Regions from separate parts of the Paenibacillus sp. GCM10023250 genome, predicted to be linked through region 1. Evidence: riboswitches for the same ligand, from Rfam matches in the RefSeq annotation. Region 1 holds a riboswitch; each other region holds the start of a gene.
What was found. A riboswitch is a leader RNA that binds a small molecule or an ion and turns the genes downstream of it on or off. The one in region 1 is predicted to bind cyclic di-AMP.

Region 1 (6,958 bases):
TCAACGTTCGGGGCTTCGGCAGCCCGACCCGGTACTTGCCGAACGTCTCGATGCCGCCCACGCCGTCGATGCCGCTGATCGTCCCATGAATGACGTCCGGCAGGTTGATCGTCTCGCTGATCGGGGTATAGCTCGCCTTGATCGCCACGTAGACCGGATCGAGCGCATGAATCAGCACCCTTCCCGGGGAACTGGCAAAGTTCGAGCCCGATTGCAGCAGCGCCTCGTAGTGGGACTGACAAGCGCCCGCCACGACGACCAGTCCGTCCCGGCTCTTCTCGTAATCCCGGGCGACCCGGACCGCGTCCACGAAATTTTGCGAATTTTTGTAGGAGGTTAGGTTGTTCAGATCGTTCTGTTCGCGGTTTCGGAGCACGCCGTCGTGGCCGGTGATGACGACGATGTCGGGCTTGATTTGCGGCAGCAGCCGATAGACGGCATCGGCCATTTGCGACTCATGCACGTACAGGCCGTGTGCCGGCACCCGCATTTGCGTATACAGCTGCATGCTCTTCTTCATATAATTGCCGTCCCCGTCCAGGTGAAGCACCTTCCCGGGCACGTCAAAATACGGCTGGTTTTGATTCTGCGCCCGCAGCAGCTCCCGCCGGATGATCTGCTGCTGCCGCTCCTCCTGCATCCGCTGCGTCGATTCGCCGGCCTTCAGCCGCGCCTGCCGGATCGCGACCGGCAAGTCGCCGTCCTTCACCACGGACAAGTCGCTCAGCGGCGCGTCGGCGAGCAGACGGTAATCGGTGCCTTTCAGCACGGCAGTTTGTTCTTCGATTATCGCAACACGAAAAAGGACGTCCCCGCCATAGGATTTGCGGACGACCAGGTCCCCTTGCATCATGGGCATATCACCTCTTCGTCTATCCTATGGGGAGACGCCCTCGAAGGTGCGCTTCTTCATCATCTTTTGCGGGGAGCCTTGGCCTGCTCACAGCAGCCTCGCCGCGCCAGGTCAGCCTCAAGGCTTAAGGCAGGCTCAGCCGGACTCAATCGGGCAAGCCCGCCTGCCGCAGCGCCTCGCTGAGCGCCGCGAACTCCGCCAGCGCCAGCGTCTCGCCGCGCCGGCTCGGGTCGATCCCGCAGCTCTCCAGCAGCGGCGCGATCCGCTCACGGTTCGCTTTCCCGACGAACGCGGTCAGGTTGTTCGCGATCGTCTTGCGGCGCTGCGCGAAGCAGGCCTGCACAGTCCGGAAGAAGAACGCCTCGTCTTCGACCTCGACCGCCGGCTTGTTCCGCAGCGACAGCTTGATGACCGCCGAGTCGACGTTCGGCTGCGGGATAAACACCGTATGCGGGACGATGCAGACCAGCTCCGGCACGCAGTAATACTGCACGGCCACGCTAAGGCTACCATAGTCTTTGCCGCCCGGCTTCGCGGCCATCCGCTCCGCGACTTCCTTCTGGATCATGACGACGATATGCTCGAGCGGCAGCTTCTCTTCGAGCAGCTTCATCAGAATCGGCGTCGTGACGTAATACGGCAGATTCGCGACGACGCTGACGCCGGACAATCCCGCGAATTGCCGCTCCATCAGCGCGCGCAGGTCAAGTTTCAGCACGTCCCCGTGCTCGACGTGCACGTTCGGCGTCTCCGCCAGCACGTCGCGCAAAATCGGGATCAGCCGGTTGTCGATCTCGACGGCCGTCACGCGGCCCGCTTCCAGCGCCAGCTGCTGCGTCAGTGCTCCGATGCCCGGACCGATCTCGAGCGCGCCCTTCGTCTCGTCCAGCTCCGCCGCGCCGACGATCTTGCGCAAAATATTTTGATCGATCAGGAAGTTCTGACCGAGGCTCTTCTTGAACGTAAAGCCGTACTTGGCGATGATGTCCTTCGTTCTTCTAGGCGAGCCGACGTCCTGGACCGCTCTCGTGCCTTCTGTCATGACGATTCTCCTTCGCTCTCCATCGTCTGCAGCGCGCGCAGGAATTCGTCGCGCGTAATCCGGAACGTGGAGCATCGTTTATAGAACTGCTTGCCGTTGGCATAGCCGATGCCAAGCAGATTGCCCATCTTCAGCCGCCGCTCGGACGCCTGCGGATGGACGAGCAGCCCGGCCTGCATGAGATCCTCCATCGTCACTTCCGCCAGTCCGCCCTCGCCGTCGGCCGCTTCCGTCCGCAGATTCGCCAGCGCGTGGCGGATCGCCTCGGGCGACGCGTTCTCGACGCCGATATCGCCTTTGTACAGCGCCTGCTCCTGCGGCAGGAACGCATGCTTGCAGCCCGGCACCCGCCGCGCGACGATTTTGCGGATCCGCTCGCCCGCATGGTCGGGATCCGTAAAGATGATGACGCCGCGGCGCTGCTGCGCGAGCTCGATGCGGCGAAGCACCGCCTCGCCGATGGCGGAACCGCCCGTCTCGATCGTCTCGGCCTCGACGGCGCGCTTAATGGCCACCGTATCGTCCTTGCCTTCGACGACGATGATTTCTTTAATCATGGAAGCTCCATTCCTTCCCGTTAGACAAACAATAAAAAGAAGAGGCGCCGCCTCTTCTTATCATGGCATATTTAATCATGAATTACGATATGAATCAAGTAGAAGGCTTTCCGATTCACGAACGGGGATGGCCGGGTTTCTTACAGAGACTCCGGCTTTTTCGGTCCCAGCACGTATACCGTGTAGCCCCGTTTCAGCCCGAACCGGTCGGCATAGGACTCGCTGTCGAAATAGACGTCAATCTTGTTGCCTTTGACGGCGCTGCCCGTGTCTTCCGCGCGTCGGAAGCCGATGCCTTCGATGTAGACCCACCAGCCGATCGGAATGACCTTCGGATCGACCGCGATCGTGCGGCCTTCCTGTACGCGCGTTCCCGAGGCGGTAATGCCGTACTCCGGATGGCCCTTGCTTTTGCCCGTGGAAGCCACGCCCGCCGAATACGCCGTCAGCGTGAAGTTCCGCATGACCTTCTTGGCGTTGAACGTAACGCCCCGCTTCGTGTAGGTCGACGCCCCGGCTTCGGCCGACAGCATCATCACCCTCGGTTCGGGCCTCATCGTCCCGATCGAGACGACTTTGTCGATCGCGGGCTTCGGCGTCACTTTCTCGACGAGCGTCTGCGAGACCGGTACGCCGTCCGCGAAGACCGTCTCATACCGTTTGACTACTTTGCCCTGCTGGCCCTGCCGGACAAGCTTCTGCTTCCCGGCCTCGAGCTTCGGATCGTTCTTCTTCACGACCGTGAACGGAACGTCGTACGAAGTCTCGGAATATTTCTTATCGATCCGGGTGACCGTGATGGTCATGTTCGGTTCCAGCGCAGCCTCGCTCGAAGGAAAGACCTTGTCTAAGCTGCGAACCTCTATATCAGCCTGATCGATCGCCGCTTGCACCGTTTTCACTGTCGTGTACAACGTTCTTGCTTTGCCGTCTGCCTTCACCGTAAGCGGGATGGCCCGATCGATCACGATCCGGTCGCCGTCGCTTATGCTGCCGTCAAGCGGCATCGACACCTTATCGTGCGGGCCGATGGTGATGGCTTGTTCATCCAGTAGGCGTTGAAGGACCCATTGCTTCGTGGAGACAATGGTTTCGCGTCCGTTCAATACTACGGAGACATGCTTGTCAGCCGTTCCGTACAACAACACCAAAAACATGAAAGTCATAGCGATTGAGATCATGGCGCTCAGTACAATTAAACGCACATTCTCATGCTTCCATCGCAATGCGAAAGACATGCTGGATGATCGTTTCCCATGGGTGTCCTTTAACTGGAGTGCTCCCACTTCTTCGGTCCTCCTTACATAGCCCCGCCGCCTTTGTAAACATGATACTTAGACGCGACTATAGAATATTGGCGCGCGAATGCACGCTTTCTTCGTACTACGCCTCGGCCCCACCTCCACCATATCACCCTATGTCGTCAGTTTACGCAATATTCAAACAAAAAAGAGAAGCCCGACGACAGAGGATCTGTTTCGTGGCTTCCCATTCGGATAAATGGCAGCGTGATGTTGCATGCACGAGGTTGATCTCTCTTTATGTACGCTTGCGAGGTTAGCTGACGGGTTCGGGCGCGAGAGTCGCCCTATTCGCTTCGCGGCGCACGGCAATGCGCGTCGTTCGGCGAAATTCACCCCATGAGAATGCTTGCTTCCGCTGTTCGATTGCTACAAACAGTTTCAAGCAAGTGGTTCCCCCGCTCTCCGGTAGCCGGAGATTAAGCGATAATTTGGAAAAGGAATACAGCTTTTGCTGCTCTGAGATGAATCATACCGTCTACCGCCGCTCATTGTAAAGAACTGATTAATGACGATTTTCACGAATTTCAAGGAAAATTCCGGGCTATTCCAGCGATACTCGGATGTAAAATCATTTTTTTCACCGGATATCCCCCGAAATCTAACGCATCGTCACGTTTTCATTGAATTCCAAAACATCTCTTTGCGTTTTCGGTCGTAATTTCGGCGATTTCTTCCACGGATTTCCCTGAAATTTCCGCCATCGTATTTGCTACAAGACGGACGAAGGACGACTCGTTCCGTTTCCCGCGATGCGGGTGCGGCGCCAAATACGGCGCGTCCGTTTCGATCAGCAGCCGGTCGAGCGGCACCTTGGCCATGACCTCTTTCGGGACCCGCGCGTTCTGAAATGTAAGCGGTCCCCCGAAGGAAATATAGAAGTTCATCTCGAGGCATTGCTTCGCGGTTTCCCAGCTGCCGGAGTAGCAGTGCATGATTCCGCCGACCTCGCTCGCGCCTTCCTCGCGCAATATCCGCACGACGTCCTCGTGCGCGTCGCGGTTATGGATGACGATGGGTTTGCGCTTCTCCTTCGCCAGCGCGATCTGCTGGCGGAAGACGCGCTGCTGCACATCCTTCGGCGATGTGTCCCAATGGTAATCAAGCCCGATTTCGCCGAGCGCTACGACCTTCGGATGCTCGAGCAGCGACGCGATCCATTCGAGATCCGCCGGCGTCATGTCAATGCTGTCCACGGGGTGCCAGCCGACGGCCGCGTAGATGAACGGATAGCGCTCGGCCAGCGCCATGGTGGTCGGAATCGTCTCGCGGTTAAAGCCAATATTGACGAGCGTATGTACGCCGGCTTCGAGCGCCCGTTCGATGACCGCCTCGCGGTCAGCGTCGAATTTCGGCGAGTCCAAATGCGTATGCGTGTCGATTAACATCACGTCTTGCGTAACCCCTTTCTACAGTAAACCAAATAATTCGCGTATCTTCGCGGAGAGCAGGTGCGCTGATTCAAGCAGCGGTTCTTCCGGGTAATACAAGTGGTACTTTCCTTGATGAATGCCCGTGATGGAACGGACGATGTCGGAGCGGCCGGAAATTTCCGACAACCGATCGTCTCCCGACAGCAGCAGTATCGGCGGTTTTTCTTCATTATCCGCTGGACCGGGCGAGCCGGGACGATACACATGGTAGGGCATGTCGTACGGAAAGTCAATTTCCAGGTGGTAGTCGGGATTCAGCCCGATCGCCCGGAATTGAGCCCGGATATCGTTCCACAGCTGCTCGTCGGGCCCGTCCATCGTCACGTACTTATATAATCGCCGGTTCAGGAACCGGCGGCATAGATCGGAGAGTATCGGATCCGATTCGTGCGACCAGGCGGAGAACGCCGCCTGCACGAGCGCTTCGTCCAGCGCGAGGTAATCCTCGATGCCGATGCCGCCGGAGATGAGCTTCTTAAGCGGCTCCATCATCCAGCCGAACGCATAGCCGCCCCCGTATAATTCTTTCGCTCTTCGAAATATTTGGCGGAGTATGATTTCCGAACTGCGCGTAACCGGATGGAAATACACCTGCCAGTACATTTGATACCGGGACATGAGATAATCCTCGACCGCGTGCATGCCGCTTTCCTTGACAACGATCCTTCCTTGATGCGGCCGCAGGACGCGCAGGATCCGTTCCAAGTCGAAGGTCCCGTAGTTTACCCCCGTAAAATAAGCATCCCGCAGCAAGTAATCCATCCGATCCGCATCCATTTGGCTGGACACCAGCGACACCACGATCGGCTCGTGGTACGTTTTGCAGATGACGGCGGCCACCCGCTCCGGATAGGACGGATCGAACTCGCGGAGCACGCGGTGAATCTCCGTATCCTCCCGAAGCATCCGGCAGGTCCACGCTTCATGGTGCGTGTCGAACACGTCCTCGATGGAGTGCGAGAACGGACCGTGCCCGATGTCATGCAGCAGCGCCGCGCAAAGCGCGACGAGCTTCTCTTCCTTCGGCCAGCCGGAATAGCCGCTGCGTTCGAATTGCGAGATGATTTTGCGGGTAATCTCATAGACGCCGAGCGAATGCGAGAACCGGCTGTGCTCCGCCCCGTGGAAGGTCAGATACGAAGTACCCAGTTGGCGAATGCGGCGCAAGCGCTGGAATTCACGCGTATTGATGAGGTTCCAGATCAAGGAATCCTGAACATAAATATATTTGTGTACCGGATCCTTGAAGACCTTCTCTTCGGGCAGGCGTAGTTGGCCTTGGTCGTTGCTCATTGTTTCGCTCACTCCCAACTGTTCGTAATTTCGACATATTTATCAAATGAATGTCGAATTATGTCATAACTCTATTTCCAATCTTACCGTGATTGTTGTACTATATAAAGTATAGCGGAATACATTAGTGACACGAAATCGTCGTTGCTACGGCGCTTGCCGGAATCTCCTTGCTAGTTGACTATTTTGGGAAACGTTGGTATTATTAAGACATAAAATGATAGAATAATGTCGAATCGTGGCGACATGGTTGAATAGGAAAGGGAGCGACAAATATGATGAAATCTACAGGTATCGTTCGGAAAGTTGATGAGCTCGGGCGGGTTGTCATTCCGATTGAATTGCGCCGCACGCTCGGCATCGGAGAGAAGGACGCGTTGGAAATCTATGTAGACGGCGAACGGATCATGCTGAAGAAATACGAGCCGGCTTGCATCTTCTGCGGTAACGCGGAGAACGTGGCGTATTTCAAAGGCAAG
Region 2 (6,958 bases), on a different contig from region 1:
AAAATAAATTTAGGCGTCAGCGGTTCGGTCCGCAGCGGAACCGGCCGGTCCGGGCGGAATGATGAAATCGCTGCCAAACGCAACATTCGCCAATACGGCATAGGGGGACAAGAGAGGCATGTGGAAAAAAGGACAGTTTCGGTTCACGGTCGCCGCGGTGCTGATGGCATCGCTGCTCGCCGGCTGCGGCGGCAACGACAAGCCGGCCGCGAACGAAGGCGCGAACGGCGGGAACGCGCCCGCGGCCGGCAACGCGGAAGGCGGGAACGCGGCGGGGAACGGGAACGCGCCGGCCGATACGAAGCCGATGACGTTCACCTTCTTCGACGCGAACGTCGGCGACTCGTTCGACAACCCGGTGGCCAAGGAGATCACGAAGAAGACGAACGTCATGCTCGAGATCCAGCAGCCGACGGGCAATCCGTCCGAGAAGCTGAACCTGATGCTCGCGAGCAACGATTTGCCGGACATCATCGACATCGGCCGCGGCGACATCCTCGAGAAATACATCGCGGCGGGCGCGCTCGTCCCGCTGAACGACCTGATCGACCAGTACGGGCCGCACATCAAGGAGATGTACGGCGACATGCTGAAGAAGACGCGCAGCGCGGACGGCAAGAACTACTACCTCGCCAACTGGTATGGCCTCGAGCAGTATCCGGTGTTCGGCTTCATGATGCGGATGGACGTCATGAAGGAGCTCGGCGTCGGCGACAAGACGAACAACGGCGAGCCGTTCACGTCCGATGAGTTCGTCGATCTGCTGAAGAAGTACAAGGAGAAGTACCCGACGACGAACGGCAAGCCGACGGTACCGATCACCTTCAACGGCGAGAACATGGGCGCGATCACGGGCTCGTTCAAGGGCATGTTCGGCATCATGCCGTACTACCAGGACGGCGTCGAGCTGAAGACGGACGTCAAGGACCCGCGCTACCTCGAGATGATCAAATTCATGAATTCGCTCTACACGCAAGGCTTGATCGATCCGGAATGGGCGACCAACAAGACGCAGCAGTACGAGCAGAAGCTGGCGAGCGGCAGCTATTTCGCGACGGCCGACGCCTTCTGGAACCTCGGCAAGCCGAACACGATCCTGAAGGAAGCGGCCAAGGACCAGACGAAGAAGGACGAAGCGCAGTTCTATCCGTACAAGGTGCTGGCCCCGGGCGTCGAGCCGTCGAAGGCGACATACGGGCCGAAGAGCTCCCTCGGCTGGGACGGCATCGGCATCTCGAAGAGCAACGAAGATCCGGTGCGCGCGATCCAATTCCTCGATTTCCTGGCAAGCGAGGAAGGACAGTACCTGATGATGTGGGGCATCGAGGGCAAGGACTGGGACATGAAGGACGGCAAGCACGTGCCGCGGCCGGAGACGCTGGAAGGGTTCGCGAAGGACTGGGACGGCTACTCCAAGGAGACGGGCATCCGCAAATGGACGTGGACGATCAAGAACGGCCCGGGCTCCGACGGCACGCCGTACGACCTGATCGGCCGCTATCAGACCGATCCCGTATCCGCGCTCGCGATCAAGAACCTGGCGGACACGTCGTTCGACACGGCGCCGTTCGATAATCTCGGCCCGAGCGGCGGCACGCCGGAGGCGATCATCCAGCAGAAGGTGAACGAGACGACGTCGAAGTACTTCCCGCGCATGGTCATGGCCGCGTCGGAGCAGGAAGCCGTCGCCACGTACGACAAGATGCTGAAGGAGCTCGACTCCGCCGGTGTCGAGAAGCTTGAGAAGATCTACACCGACAATTACAACAAACGGATGGAGCTGTGGAAGTAAGCGATTCGCATGCGGCGATTTCGCGCTAGACGGCCCGATTCGGGGGGAGGAGCGCCTGCGGGCGCTCCTTTTTTTGGCGCCCGGCGCCCCGATTTGCGGCGAGCCCTACATCATTGGCCGTTCTGTTGCCGATATAAGGAGGGAATACCATTCTGCCGAGCGCGACATACAAGGGAGCTGGACAAGAGCATGACCCAGGACAAAGAAACTTATCTGCAAGCGATCGCCGCGATGATGGACACGATGCTGAGCCTGTTTCCGGAAGAAGCGGCGCTGATTCTGATCGACGAGGCGGGGGTGCGGGCCAGTTGCTCCTCCGGCATCGACATGGAGGTTCCGGTCGGCACGCCCCGTTCGGCGCTGGCGGGCACGATCTCGGAGCAAGCCTTCGAGCAGGGCCGCACGTTCCGCGAGGAGCGCGGGCCGGAGCGGTTCGGCGTGCCCTACGTCGGCACGGCGGTGCCGCTGCGGCTCTCGGGCGAAGTCGTCGGCGTGCTGACGTCCGCCGTGCTGAACGCCAGGCTGGACACGATCCGCGGCGCCTCGGAAAGCTTGGCGGCGTCCGTGCAGGAGATGACGGCGACGTCGAACGGCATCGCCTCGGCGTTCGGGGCCATCAGCGGCGAGATGGGCGCGCTGGCGGACAAGTCGGAGGCGCTGAACCGCGACATCGACGGCATCCAATCCATCATCGGCGTCGTGCAGGAGCTGGCGGACACGTCCAACCTGCTCGGACTGAACGCCTCGATCGAGGCCGCGCACGCCGGCGAATACGGCAGAGGCTTCTCGGTCGTGGCCGGGGAGATCCGGCGGATGGCGGCCCAGAGCCGCGACGCCTCCCAGAACATCCGCGAGCAGCTCGGCGCGATGCAGGAACGGCTGAGGGCGATCAGCGCGGACATCGACCGGATCAAGCGCGACATGGGGCATCACGCGGAGAGCGTGAAGGAGCTTGACGCGGCGTTCGAGCACATCGCGTCCACGGCGGGCGAGATGCTGGAGAAGTTCGCGCGGCAGTAAGCTAGGCCGGAGGCGCCGCCGCTCGCGAGGCGCGCGGCCGCTTGCCGGGCCGAGCGCGGACCAACGCGCAATAAGGCTGTTCCCGCCCGGGCGGGAACAGCCTTATTTGCGCTGCGCATTGCGCAGCGCGCGATTCGGATTAGTACAAGCGCTGCGTCGCTTCCAGCTCGAACGCGCGCAGCTCGTCGCCGCGTCCTTCGCGGATCTTGACGGCCCACTCTGGGTCGTTCAGGAGCGCGCGCCCGGCGGCGACGAGATCGAATTCGCCGCGCGCGAGCCGCTCGAGCAGCTCTTCGATGCCGGCCGTGCCGGCGCCTTTGCGCTCCTTGAAGAAGCGGGTGAACTCCAGGTCGAGCCCGATGGAGCCGACGGTGACGGTCGGCTTGCCCGTCAGCTTCTTCGTCCAGCCGGCGAGGTTCAGGCCGCTTCCGTCGTCGAACGCCGGCTCCCAGAACCGGCGGGTCGAGCAGTGGAACAGATCGGCGCCGGCGTCGACGAGCGGCGCCAGGAAGCGGGCCAGCTCATCCGGCGTCGTCGTGAGCTGCGCGTCGTACGCGTCGGCCTTCCACTGGGAGAACCGCAGCATAATCGGGAAGTCGGGGCCGACGGCGCGCCGGCATGCGGCGATGATCTCGGCGGCGAAGCGGGTCCGCTTCACCAGGTCGCCGCCGTACGCGTCCGTCCGGACGTTCGTGACGGCCCAGAAGAATTGGTCGATCAGGTAGCCGTGGGCGCCGTGCAGCTCGATGCCGTCGAAGCCGAGCCGCTTCGCGTCGGCGGCCGCCTGCGCGTACGCCGCGATCAGATCGGCGATCTCGCGCTCGGTCAGCGGCTCGCCGACCCGTTCGCCGGCGAGGTTCAGCCCGGATGGGCCGACGGACGGCGCCTCGGGGTGCGTGCCCGTGCCCTCTTTGCGAGCCATGCCGACATGCCAGAGCTGCGGCATGATTTTGCCGCCGGCCTCGTGGACCGCGCGGACGACGCCGTCCCAGCCGTTCAAGGCATCTTCGCCGTAGAAATGCGGCCATTTCGTGCTGGCGCCCGCAGCGGGATGGTTGATCAGCGTGCCTTCCGTGACGATCAGGCCGACGCCGTTCTCCGCGCGCCGCCGGTAATAGGCGGCCACGTCGCCGCCCGGGACGCCGCCCGGCGAGAAGCCGCGGGTCATCGGGGCCATGACGATCCGGTTGTCGAGCGACAGCTTCGGAGACCGGAAAGATTCGAACAGCGCTTGCGCCGTATTGGTGGTCATCGTGATTTCCTCCTCGTGATTCATCGGATTATGCATGACAAGGGACGGACGGTCGAGTGCGGGACAGGGACTCCGTCTTCTTGGAATTGGAAACGAAATCCATGTCCTCACTTTACTCCATGAAGGCCTGAATTTCAATTCGCATAGCCGGTATTGCGCATCCCGCCGGCACGTTGCGTCCGGCATCTTGCCGCCGCCGTCCGCCGCCGCCTGCCGCCGTCTGCTGCCTGCGTGGAAAACGGAAGCTTTCCGGAGCAATTGGCGGGTTCGTCCGCAATCGAACGATTTGAGCGCGTTTTCATCGCGCGAATTCGCCGCAGCGCGCGCCATGGCGCGCGCTGCGGCTTTTTACAATTTTCCCTGCCGGGACTACGATTAGAAGCATCCACAACTTATCCGAACGCTGAATCCCTTCATGGGAGCGGGGGAACCACCGAAGCCGCCTGTCGCCAGGACCGGCTTCACGGGGTGAATCGCATGCAGGCGCCGCCTGCGCGTAGGGCTTACTCTGGCCCGAATCCGGCAGCTAACCTCGCAAGCGGACAAGAGAGACGACCAGGCCGAACGCGCGCGAAGCGTTGCTTTTCTTTGCGCTGCCTTGGAAGCCGGGAGCAGAGACATCTCTTCTCCCGGCTTCTTTTTTTATCCCAATTTATAGGAGTGACGAACATGCAAGCGGTGCAGACGGATGCCACGCACAGGCGGGAACGAATGGACAAGGTGACGATCGAACGAATCGAATGCTTCCGGTTCGACCGGGAGTCGGCGCAGGTGCTGCTGCCGGATTCCACGATCAAGGATTGTTGCGGGATCCTCATGCTCGGCTCGACGACGGGCGAGCTTGGGATCGGCGTCTTTCGCGAGTGCGCGCTCAAGGGGGATTTTATCCGCTGGGCGTGCGCGTTCCAAGGGTTCAAGCACCACACGGTCGGCGAAGGGCTGCTGGAGGCGAGCCTGAAGCACGACGTCTGGGGCGACGTCCGGTCGCTCGCGGCGGAGACCGCGCTGCGCGAGCTGGCCGCGGGCCGCGCGAACGCGCCGGACGAGCCGCTGTTCGTCCGCTTGCACGACCACGCGTACTGCTTCGAGCATGCGCAGGCGTATGTCATTTTTTAGGAGACATTCAGGGCGACTGCCGTCATTTTTATACTTTTTTTACGCGCGGCGCCGCACTCTTTACCCCGAATTTATGGGAAACGGCGTTAAGATGACGGTGTGCGAATGAAGGGAGCAGGGATGAAGACGTGAAGGACAGGGAAGCAACCGCGCAGCAGACGGCCGCGCACCAGACGGCGCAGGCGATCGTCGTGTCGGCCATGACCAAGGCCGGCGAGCAGTTCATCAAGCAGCTGCTCATGAAGGGACTGCCATTTACGGCCGTCACGAACAGCGTCGCCGAACGGCAGCAGCTCGCCAAGCTCGGCGTAGAGTCGATTCTGCTGGTGAACACGATCGATCCGGACACGTGGGAGCGGCCGGAACGACCCGTCGGGAAGGCGTTCCTGTTCGAGAGCAGCCTGTCGCTGTGCTGCAGGTATTTGCGCATGATCCGCAAGTGGACGGACCAGCCGGTGTACGTCGTCACGGGACGCACGCACGGGCGGCTGATCTACAAGGGGCTCGGCGCCGACCATATCGTGCACGTCCAGGCGGGAGCCCTCGGTTCTCTGTTGGAGTAGCATAAAAAGTTTTAATTGAAAGAAAGTATCTGTAAACGGAGGAAAAGCAGCGGAGGAGGGTATGCGGATGGTTAACGATATTACGATGGTGCTCTTGGCTGCGGTCGTTTTCGGGCTCTTTTGGGGATTCCGGGCCTTTTGCGGACGCGCCTGATCCGGCGGCGCCCGGGCGCATCAGCGGTTCGGCGGAAGCGGCCGGCGCGGGGCGCGGCCCACATTACGCGAAGGAGGTTCAGCCATGGTCGTCATGGGGATTATCGCCATTGCCCTGATCGTCTATCTCGGTTTCGTCTTGGTGAAGCCGGAGAAGTTTTAAACCTTGGATCGCTGCTTCATTAATTGAGGAGGAAATATCGCTATGGCTATGGGATTCGTTCAAGTCGCCGTCACGCTGGTCATCATCATGCTCTTGGTGAAGCCGGCCGGCGCTTATCTTGTCAAAGTCTTCTCGCAGGAGAGAACGGGGCTGGACCGGGTGTTCGGGCCCGTCGAGCGGCTGCTTTACCGGATCATGGGCGTCCGGGAAGGCGAATCGATGGGCTGGCGCGCGTACGTGGGCGCCGTGCTCCTGTCCAACTTCGTCATGCTGCTGCTGATCTATCTGATCCTGCGGCTGCAGAGCTACCTGCCGCTGAATCCCGACGGCATCGGCAACATGCCCGCCGGGCAAGCGTTTAATACGGCCGCGTCGTTCATCACGAACACGAACTGGCAGTCCTACAGCGGGGAGAACGGATTGTCCTACCTGTCGCAGCTGATTGCGATCACGTTCCCGATGTTCACGTCGGCGGCGACCGGCTTCGCGATCGCGGTCGCGTTCATCCGCGGCCTGATCGGCCGGCAGGATAATCTCGGCAACTTCTACGTCGACATGACCCGCACGATCACGCGGGTGTTCCTGCCGCTCAGCTTCATCGTCGCGCTGTTCCTGGTGTTCCAGGGCGTGCCGCAGACACTGCTCGGCGCGGTGCACGCCACCACGCTCGAGGGCGGCGAACAGACGATCACGCGGGGACTTATCGCTTCGCTGGAATCGATCAAGCACTTGGGCACGAACGGCGGCGGCTGGATGGGCACGAACGCGGCGCATCCGTTCGAGAATCCGACGGCGCTCGCGAACCTCGTTCACATCCTGTGCATGATGCTGCTGCCGACGGCGCTCGTCTACGCGTTCGGCCTGATGATCCGCAACAAGAAGCAGGGCTGGGCGGTATT
Region 3 (6,958 bases), on a different contig from region 1:
ATGGGGTTATGGCGGACGCCATACTTCCCGACGACATTGTTTCGGATTTGAATGATTACGGTACCCGCTAACGAATGAAGCAGCTCGTCTTCCAACTGTCTAAACACGAAATCGATTTGCCGAGATAAAGGCATTGCCTCCAGATTCACTATTCCCGCCTCCGTCGTCCTGTTTTAGATGAGACATGTGCATATCATCCAATGGACCCATTATAGGACAACTTTCCCAATCTTACAACAGTTTTTTACAATAACCTTACAGCCATTTTGGTTCTTTAGACATACTTAAACAAGAACATTACAGTACTTCAGGCATGATTCCGTCTGATCAGAGCGTAACGAGCAGATCGGTTCGGTCCAGACGGTCGTGTCCGGGCAGCAGCAAGAGCCGCCCCCGGTCATGGCCGGTGGCGGCTCTTTGTCTGCTTGCGCAGCGCGCGTATCCGCGCGGATGTGGAGCGCGCGGCGGCCGTGAGCGCGCTTGGCCGGCGGACGCTTCGGCCAGCCGAGCAGCGTCCGCCGGCGTTTAGCGCTCGTTTCCCGTTACAGCCCCTTGCCGTACTCGTAACCGACCGCGCTCAAGAACGCGCGCGCCAGCACGGCATGGCCGATCTGGTTCGGGTGGACGCGGTCCCACGCGAGCGTGCCGGCATACAGATGCTCCAGCACGGCGTTGAACGCCGCCTGCGTGTCGACGAACAGCGTGCCGTACTTCTCGGCCACGCGCTTGACAGCGGTGCCGTAGCGGTCCATCTGCGCCCGCATGAGGTCGCGCTCGTTCGCTTCGATGTAGAACGGCGTCATCAGCACGAGCCCTTTCAGCTGCGGCAGTGTCGCCGCGACCAGCGATTCCAGCGTCGCCTCGTACTCATCCAGATAGACGTGCGACTCCTTGATCGTCGGCGTGTCGAACTGCCGCCAGACGTCGTTGGTGCCGATCATGATCGACAGCCAGTCCGGCTTCAGGTCCAGCACGTCGGTCTGCCAGCGTTCCTTCAGATCGCGCACGTTATTGCCGCTCGTCCCCATGTTCGTCACGCGGATGCCGCGCTCCGGATACGTCGCCGAGAGCAGGGCGTCGACGAGGCCTGCGTAGCCTTTGCCGATTGCGTCGAACAAGCCTTCCCCAACCGGTCTCGCCCGGCCGCAGTCGGTAATGGAATCGCCGATCATGACCAGTCTTTCGTTATTGCCGATAAGCATGCTGCGTCAGCCTCCTCTTAATAAGCGCCCAGGAAAAATTGAATCGTCTTGTCGTTGAAGCCCGGCAAGCCTTCATGGCCGAAATCCGGGTAAATTTCGAGCCGCTTCGGCGCCGTGATTTTGTTGTATGCGGCGAATTGCGACGACGGCGGGCAGATCGTATCCATCAGGCCGACGCCCATCATCACTTCGCCCCGGACGCGGCTTGCCAGATGCTGAATGTCGATGTACCCGAGCTTCGTGAAAATCTCGTCCTCCCGCTTATGCTGCGGATCGAAATGCCGGAAGTACGTGCGCAGCTCCGCGTACGCATCCTTGGCCAAGTCCATCTGCCACACCCGGCGGTAGTCGCTCAGGAACGGAAACACCGGCGCCAGCTTCTTGACGCGCGGCTCCAGCGCGGCGCAGGCGATCGTCAAGGCGCCGCCCTGCGAGCCGCCCATGGCGTAGACGCGCTCCGGATCCACTTCCGGGCTGTCGATCGCGATGCCTGCCAGCTGCGCGCAATCCAGGAAGACGTGGCGGAACAGCAGCTCGTCCGGATGATCGTCCAAGCCGCGGATGATATGGCCGTTCAGCGTCGTGCCCGTTACGCCCCCGCTGTCCTGCGAATAACCGCCTTGCCCGCGGACGTCCAAGGCGAAGATGGAGAAGCCTAGCGATACGATGCCGAGCTTGTCCGTCCAATCGCCGGCGCTGCCGCTGTAGCCGTGAAATTGGATGACCGCCGGATGCGGCCGCTCCGCCTGGCGCGGACGCGCGTACTTGGCATGAATCCGCGCGCCCCGGACGCCTGTGAAATATAAGTCGAAGCATTCGGCCGCCGGCGTCTGGAATTCGCTCGGTACGAGCTCGACCGCGGCGTCGACGGCGCGCATCTCCGCCAGCGCCCGTTCCCAATAGTCATCGAAATCGGCAGGCTTCGGATTGAGTCCTGAATACGTTTGCAATTCATTCAGCGGCATATCGATCATTGGCATCGGCACGCTACCCCTTTTCGCTTGAAATGAGTTCCTCCTCATGGTACGTCTTCCATACACCGCTGTAAAGTAGCGATTCCGATATTCGTGAATGCGCGATTACGCCCGCGGGCAAAATGACATCATGAAGGAGGGACGGCCATGCGAAGATGGGGGGATGCGCGAAAAGCGCTGCTGCTGGCGGTTTGCATGCTGCTGGCTGCGTCCGCGGGGGCGGAGCCGGTCGGCGGCATGCGGTCGGCCGCGGCGGGAAGCGAGTACCGTCAACAAGCGGCGCAGCAGCCTGAGGAGACCGGCGCGTTCTCCGGCGCCCAGCGCCCCAAGAAAAAGCGGCCCGCGATCTCGTGGGTGGCGCTGCAGCAGCGCTATCCCGGCGCCTTCGTCATCGGCGGCTCGCGGCGCTACCGCCGAGTCGCGCTGACGTTCGACGACGTGCCGGATCCCCGCTACACGCCGCAGGTGCTCGAGACGCTGGCGCGCTACAAGGTCCGGGCAACATTCTTCGTCGTCGGCCAGCGCGCGGCGGCCCATCCCGCGATCGTGCGGCGGATGCAGCGGGAAGGCCACATCATCGGCAATCATTCCTTGAACCATCCCGTCTTCTCGCGAATCTCGCTGTACGCCATGCAGCAGCAGGTTCTGCGGACCGACTGGATATTGCGGCCGCTCGTCGGCTACAGTCCGAGGTTCGTCCGGCCGCCATACGGCGAAATCACGCCGGCGCAGGTGGAATGGCTGCGCGGAAGAGGCTTCACGGTCGTCAACTGGGACGTCGACTCCGAGGACTGGCGAAGCATCGACAGCAGCGCCATTCTGATCAACATCAAGCGGACGCTGCAGCCGGGCTCCATCGTTCTGCAGCATGCCGGCGGCGGCACGGGGCAGGATCTGTCCGGCACGATCGCGGCGCTGCCGCGCCTGATCAAGCTGCTGCGGAGCAAAGGCTACGCGATCGTCACGCTGCCGGAACTGCTCGGGCGCCCGGCGGCCCGCCGGCTGCCCTGAGCCGGCCGGCGGCTGGCGAATGCCAGACGAGGCATCCGGCCGTGCGCGGGGCCGATTGCTGGAAGGAGCGGCAGCGCACCGACCGATCCGCTCGATCCGGTTACATGCGAACCATCAGCGCAAAAAACGGCAGCCCGCGCGGGGCTGCCGTTTGTCGTCGTGTGCCTATTTATTGAGGATGAAGACCTTGACATTCTGGAATCCGAACTTGCTTGCTTGACTCTGCGATTGCGGAACGAAAATATCGATTCGGTTGCCGGAGATGGCGCTGCCTTGGTCGGACGCGACCGCAAGCATGCCGCCGGACGGCAATCCGCCATGGTCGTAGCCGGTAATGAACACTTTGGTTCCCATCGGAATGACGTCGGGATCGACCGCGATCGTTCCGAGCTTCAGCGGATTGCCGAAGTAGTCGACGGGGCCCCAGCCGTTCTCGGAGGCCGCTGCCGTATAGGCGCTTGCTTTGACCTTCAAGACGTCCGAGTAGGCGTACGATTTGCCGTTTACCGTTACGCTGTCGCCTTGCGGCTTGGTGACGGCCGGCTTCTTAACGGCCGTTTGCTTAACGGTCGTCTGCTTAACGGTCGTTTTCTTGGCTTTCGAAGCGGTGGTTACCGCTTTCGCCGCCTTCTTCGCCGGCGTTTTCACGGCCATCTTCTCCGCGGATTTCTTCGCTTCGGCTGCCGGGGATTTCTTCGCCGCCGGAGCTTTGGCCTCTTGTTTCAGGATGCGTGCCGGACCTACGGTCTTGGCTTTATCGGCCGCCGGGATGACCAGCATCAAGCCGTCATAGATGTTGCCTGCCTCCACGAACGGGTTCGCTTGCTGCAGCAGGTCGACGCTGACGCCGAACTTTTGCGACAGCTTCCAGAACGTGTCGTTGTCTTTCGCTTTGTACGTGCCTTCCGCGTGCGCGGCTGCGCCTTGGGCGAAAATAACGAGGCCGAGCGCGGCGGCCACGATGCCCTTCTTCCAATGATGAAGATTCATGTTGTCGGTTCCTCCTTAAGATTTACGGTCCCATGCCCCTTCAGAAGCAGGCATAAGAACGTCATTACGAAGAGGACAGATCCGCCGAACGAGTGCGGAACAAAGACGCCATCTTCGCATGCGGCCTACGAGGTTAGTTGTCGGATTCGGGTCGAGGAGTTCGACCCTACGCGCGGGAACGCGCGATTCACCCCAGCGCCAAAGCGCGGTGAACCCGTCATGTGATGCCCATCAGATGACGAGAACGGAGCAACGTGACTTGCTCCCAAAAAATCCCCCGTACGAGTAATCGTTTCGGCTCGCGTAATAGGATAACACAGTCGCTCCGGGCAACCTACCGGTAAATCCGCCCAATAGGCCGCGCCTGTGCATCGTTTCACTCGTTTTTGGGCAAGGAAATCGTCACCGTCGTGCCTTTGCCGTGGGCGCTGGCGATGTCGATCCTGCCGCGGTGGCCTTCAATGATGCGATAGCAGATCATGAGGCCGAGCCCCGTCCCGCCGTCCTTCGTCGTGAAGAATGGACCGCCGAGCATAGGCAGCTGTTCTTCCGGAATGCCGATGCCCTGATCCTCGATCGACACCGCGATGTCCCGGCTGCCGGCCGACTTCAGCCGGATGGCGACGGATCCGCCCTGGGGCATCGCCTCGATCGCGTTCTTGAGCACGTTGACGAACACCTGCTTCAGCTGATTCTCCTCGCAGAGGAGCTCGGCCGTCTCGGCGTCGTAGCTGGCGGACAGCTGGACGTTGTTCATGATCGCCTGCGTCTCGAGCAGCGTCAGGACGCTCTGGATCGTCTTGACCAGGTCGTGCCGGCGGAATTGGTTCGCCTGCGGCTTGGCGAGCGCCATGAATTCCTGCACGATGGTATTGATCCGGTCCAGCTCCACGAGCATGATGTCGAAAAAATCGTGGTAGCTGTTGATCCTCGTTTTGAGAAATTTGGAAAATCCGATGAGGGACGTGAGCGGGTTGCGGATTTCGTGCGCGATGCCGGCCGCCATTTGGCCGACGACCGACAGCTTCTCGGATTGAATCAGCGCTTCCTCTTCCCGCTTCCGGTCGCGAATATCGCGGAACACGCTCTGCACGACCGTGCCTCTGCCGGGATAGTTGCGGATGCGGGTGCTCGAGACCTCGACGTCGATCATCTCGCCCGCGGCGCTGACCAGCTTCGACTCTTCGAACTCGTTGGGCTCGTCCGTGCCCATGATCGCCTGGAGCCGATGCCGCGCCGTCTCGCGGTAGTCGGGATGGAAGTAGTGGCTGACGAACGGCTTGGCGAGCAGTTCGGCTTCCGTCACCCCGAGCAGCCGCAGTCCGGCCTGGTTGGTGAATATGACCGTATCGCCGTCATGCACGAAGATCGGCTCCGGCAAATATTTGATCAGCCGGCGGTAGCTCATGGAATCGGGATGAAGATCGTGCGCATCCTGTTCCTTGCGCCCGACCGTCCGGAGCATAAGCGTTCGTTTCAACTTCGAAGCAAGCACGCGATTGCAGTAAACGGCTGTCCGCCTCATGGTCCGATCCATCCTCCGAAACGAGTCTCTTAGTCGTTATTCGCTTCGGAATCGCCAAACCCTGCGACATTAAAAACAATTAATGTTGCGCCATGCCCTTCGTCAGGATGGCGATGCCTTCGCCGAATATCGGCAGGATGCGGTCAAGCAGGATGTCCGTCGGCCCCGTATGACCGGCGTACGTGCTGACGAAGCCCTGGATGTAGTAGAACAGCACGCGGGCCCGGTTCGTCGCGGTCTCGCCGCTCTCGCCGCCTTCCGCTTCCGCAGCAGGCACGACCCGGTTCAGCGAATCGCGCATATACGCGAACAGGCGGTTGCGGATGACGTTGATCTCCAGCGCCGGCGCCGGATCATCGACCCGCACGGAGCCGGACATGAACAGCACCGTATGCAGGCTGCCGCTGCTCAGGCAGAAGACGACGTAACGGACGCACATTGCCTTCAGGCGCTCCAGAGGCGATGCATCCGCCTTCTCCAGCTCCTCGCGGAAGCCGCGCTCGAGCTCCAGCAGCGACGGAATGGCGATCTGCTGCAGCAGCTCTTCCTTGTTCTTGAAATACAAATAGATCGCCGTATGCGAGCAGCCTGCCCGCTTGGCGATTTCGCGCATCGTCACGTGCTCGTAGCCCTTCTCGGCGAACAGCTCGGCCGCGGATTGGCGGATCGCCGTCTTCATGTCTTCGGTCATTTGTTTCCTTCGCGTCGTCATCGTGGCGACATGCCCCCTCTATCAATCGCTAACCATTGGTTATATCATAAACGGCGCCCGCCCGAATGTAAAGAAAGGCGGCCCAAAGAAGGGCCGCCTTTCGCGTAAAGCGCGGGATTAACCGTCGTTTAGTTCGTGAATTCCTGTACCCACTCGCCGTTATAGTACGCCACGCCGATCTTGCCGTAGTGGCTGCCCAGGATGTTCGCCTTGTGGCCGGCGCTGTTCATCCAGGCCGTCATGACTTCCTGCGGCGTGCGCTGGCCCTTGGCGATGTTCTCGCCGGCGTAAGAATAGTTCACGCCGTAGGCACGCATCATATCGAATGGCGAGCCGTAGGTCGGGGAGTTATGGTCGAAGTAGTTCTTGGCGTACATGTCTTTCGCTTTGTCCATGGCGACCTTCGTCAGCAGCGCGTCGGATTTCAGCGCGGGCAGCCCCGCGTTCGCGCGCTCCTTGTTCACGAGCGTCACGACTTGCGATGCGAATTGGCTTTGGTCCGTCGTGCCCGTGCCCGGGTTCGTCGTGCCCGTGCCTGGGTTCG

Region 2: linked by a shared signal. The riboswitch ahead of ACFPB1_RS23625 (hypothetical protein) and the one ahead of ACFPB1_RS21620 (3D domain-containing protein) in region 1 are both predicted to bind cyclic di-AMP.
Region 3: linked by a shared signal. The riboswitch ahead of ACFPB1_RS07535 (3D domain-containing protein) and the one ahead of ACFPB1_RS21620 (3D domain-containing protein) in region 1 are both predicted to bind cyclic di-AMP.

Annotation. Positions count from the first base shown of each region.
Region 1 covers NZ_JBHSHY010000036.1:8,661-15,618, reverse strand. The annotation lists gene yabG (sporulation peptidase YabG) at 1-853, opposite strand, end outside; gene rsmA (16S rRNA (adenine(1518)-N(6)/adenine(1519)-N(6))-dimethyltransferase RsmA) at 999-1,895, opposite strand; gene rnmV (ribonuclease M5) at 1,892-2,452, opposite strand; gene ACFPB1_RS21620 (3D domain-containing protein) at 2,593-3,558, opposite strand; cyclic di-AMP (ydaO/yuaA leader) riboswitch at 3,983-4,189, opposite strand; gene ACFPB1_RS21615 (TatD family hydrolase) at 4,374-5,141, opposite strand; gene ACFPB1_RS21610 (HD domain-containing protein) at 5,163-6,479, opposite strand; gene ACFPB1_RS21605 (AbrB/MazE/SpoVT family DNA-binding domain-containing protein) at 6,755-6,958, shown strand, end outside.
Region 2 covers NZ_JBHSHY010000046.1:26,615-33,572, reverse strand. The annotation lists gene ACFPB1_RS23640 (ABC transporter substrate-binding protein) at 119-1,792, shown strand; gene ACFPB1_RS23635 (methyl-accepting chemotaxis protein) at 1,982-2,812, shown strand; gene ACFPB1_RS23630 (NADH:flavin oxidoreductase) at 2,952-4,064, opposite strand; cyclic di-AMP (ydaO/yuaA leader) riboswitch at 4,456-4,620, shown strand; gene ACFPB1_RS23625 (hypothetical protein) at 4,734-5,180, shown strand; gene ACFPB1_RS23620 (hypothetical protein) at 5,309-5,743, shown strand; gene ACFPB1_RS23615 (potassium-transporting ATPase subunit F) at 5,982-6,059, shown strand; gene kdpA (potassium-transporting ATPase subunit KdpA) at 6,108-6,958, shown strand, end outside.
Region 3 covers NZ_JBHSHY010000006.1:23,784-30,741, reverse strand. The annotation lists gene ACFPB1_RS07555 (O-methyltransferase) at 1-107, opposite strand, end outside; gene ACFPB1_RS07550 (SGNH/GDSL hydrolase family protein) at 543-1,202, opposite strand; gene ACFPB1_RS07545 (acetylxylan esterase) at 1,220-2,182, opposite strand; gene ACFPB1_RS07540 (polysaccharide deacetylase family protein) at 2,324-3,187, shown strand; gene ACFPB1_RS07535 (3D domain-containing protein) at 3,353-4,177, opposite strand; cyclic di-AMP (ydaO/yuaA leader) riboswitch at 4,286-4,487, opposite strand; gene ACFPB1_RS07530 (ATP-binding protein) at 4,554-5,702, opposite strand; gene ACFPB1_RS07525 (TetR/AcrR family transcriptional regulator) at 5,782-6,414, opposite strand; gene ACFPB1_RS07520 (CAP domain-containing protein) at 6,543-6,958, opposite strand, start outside.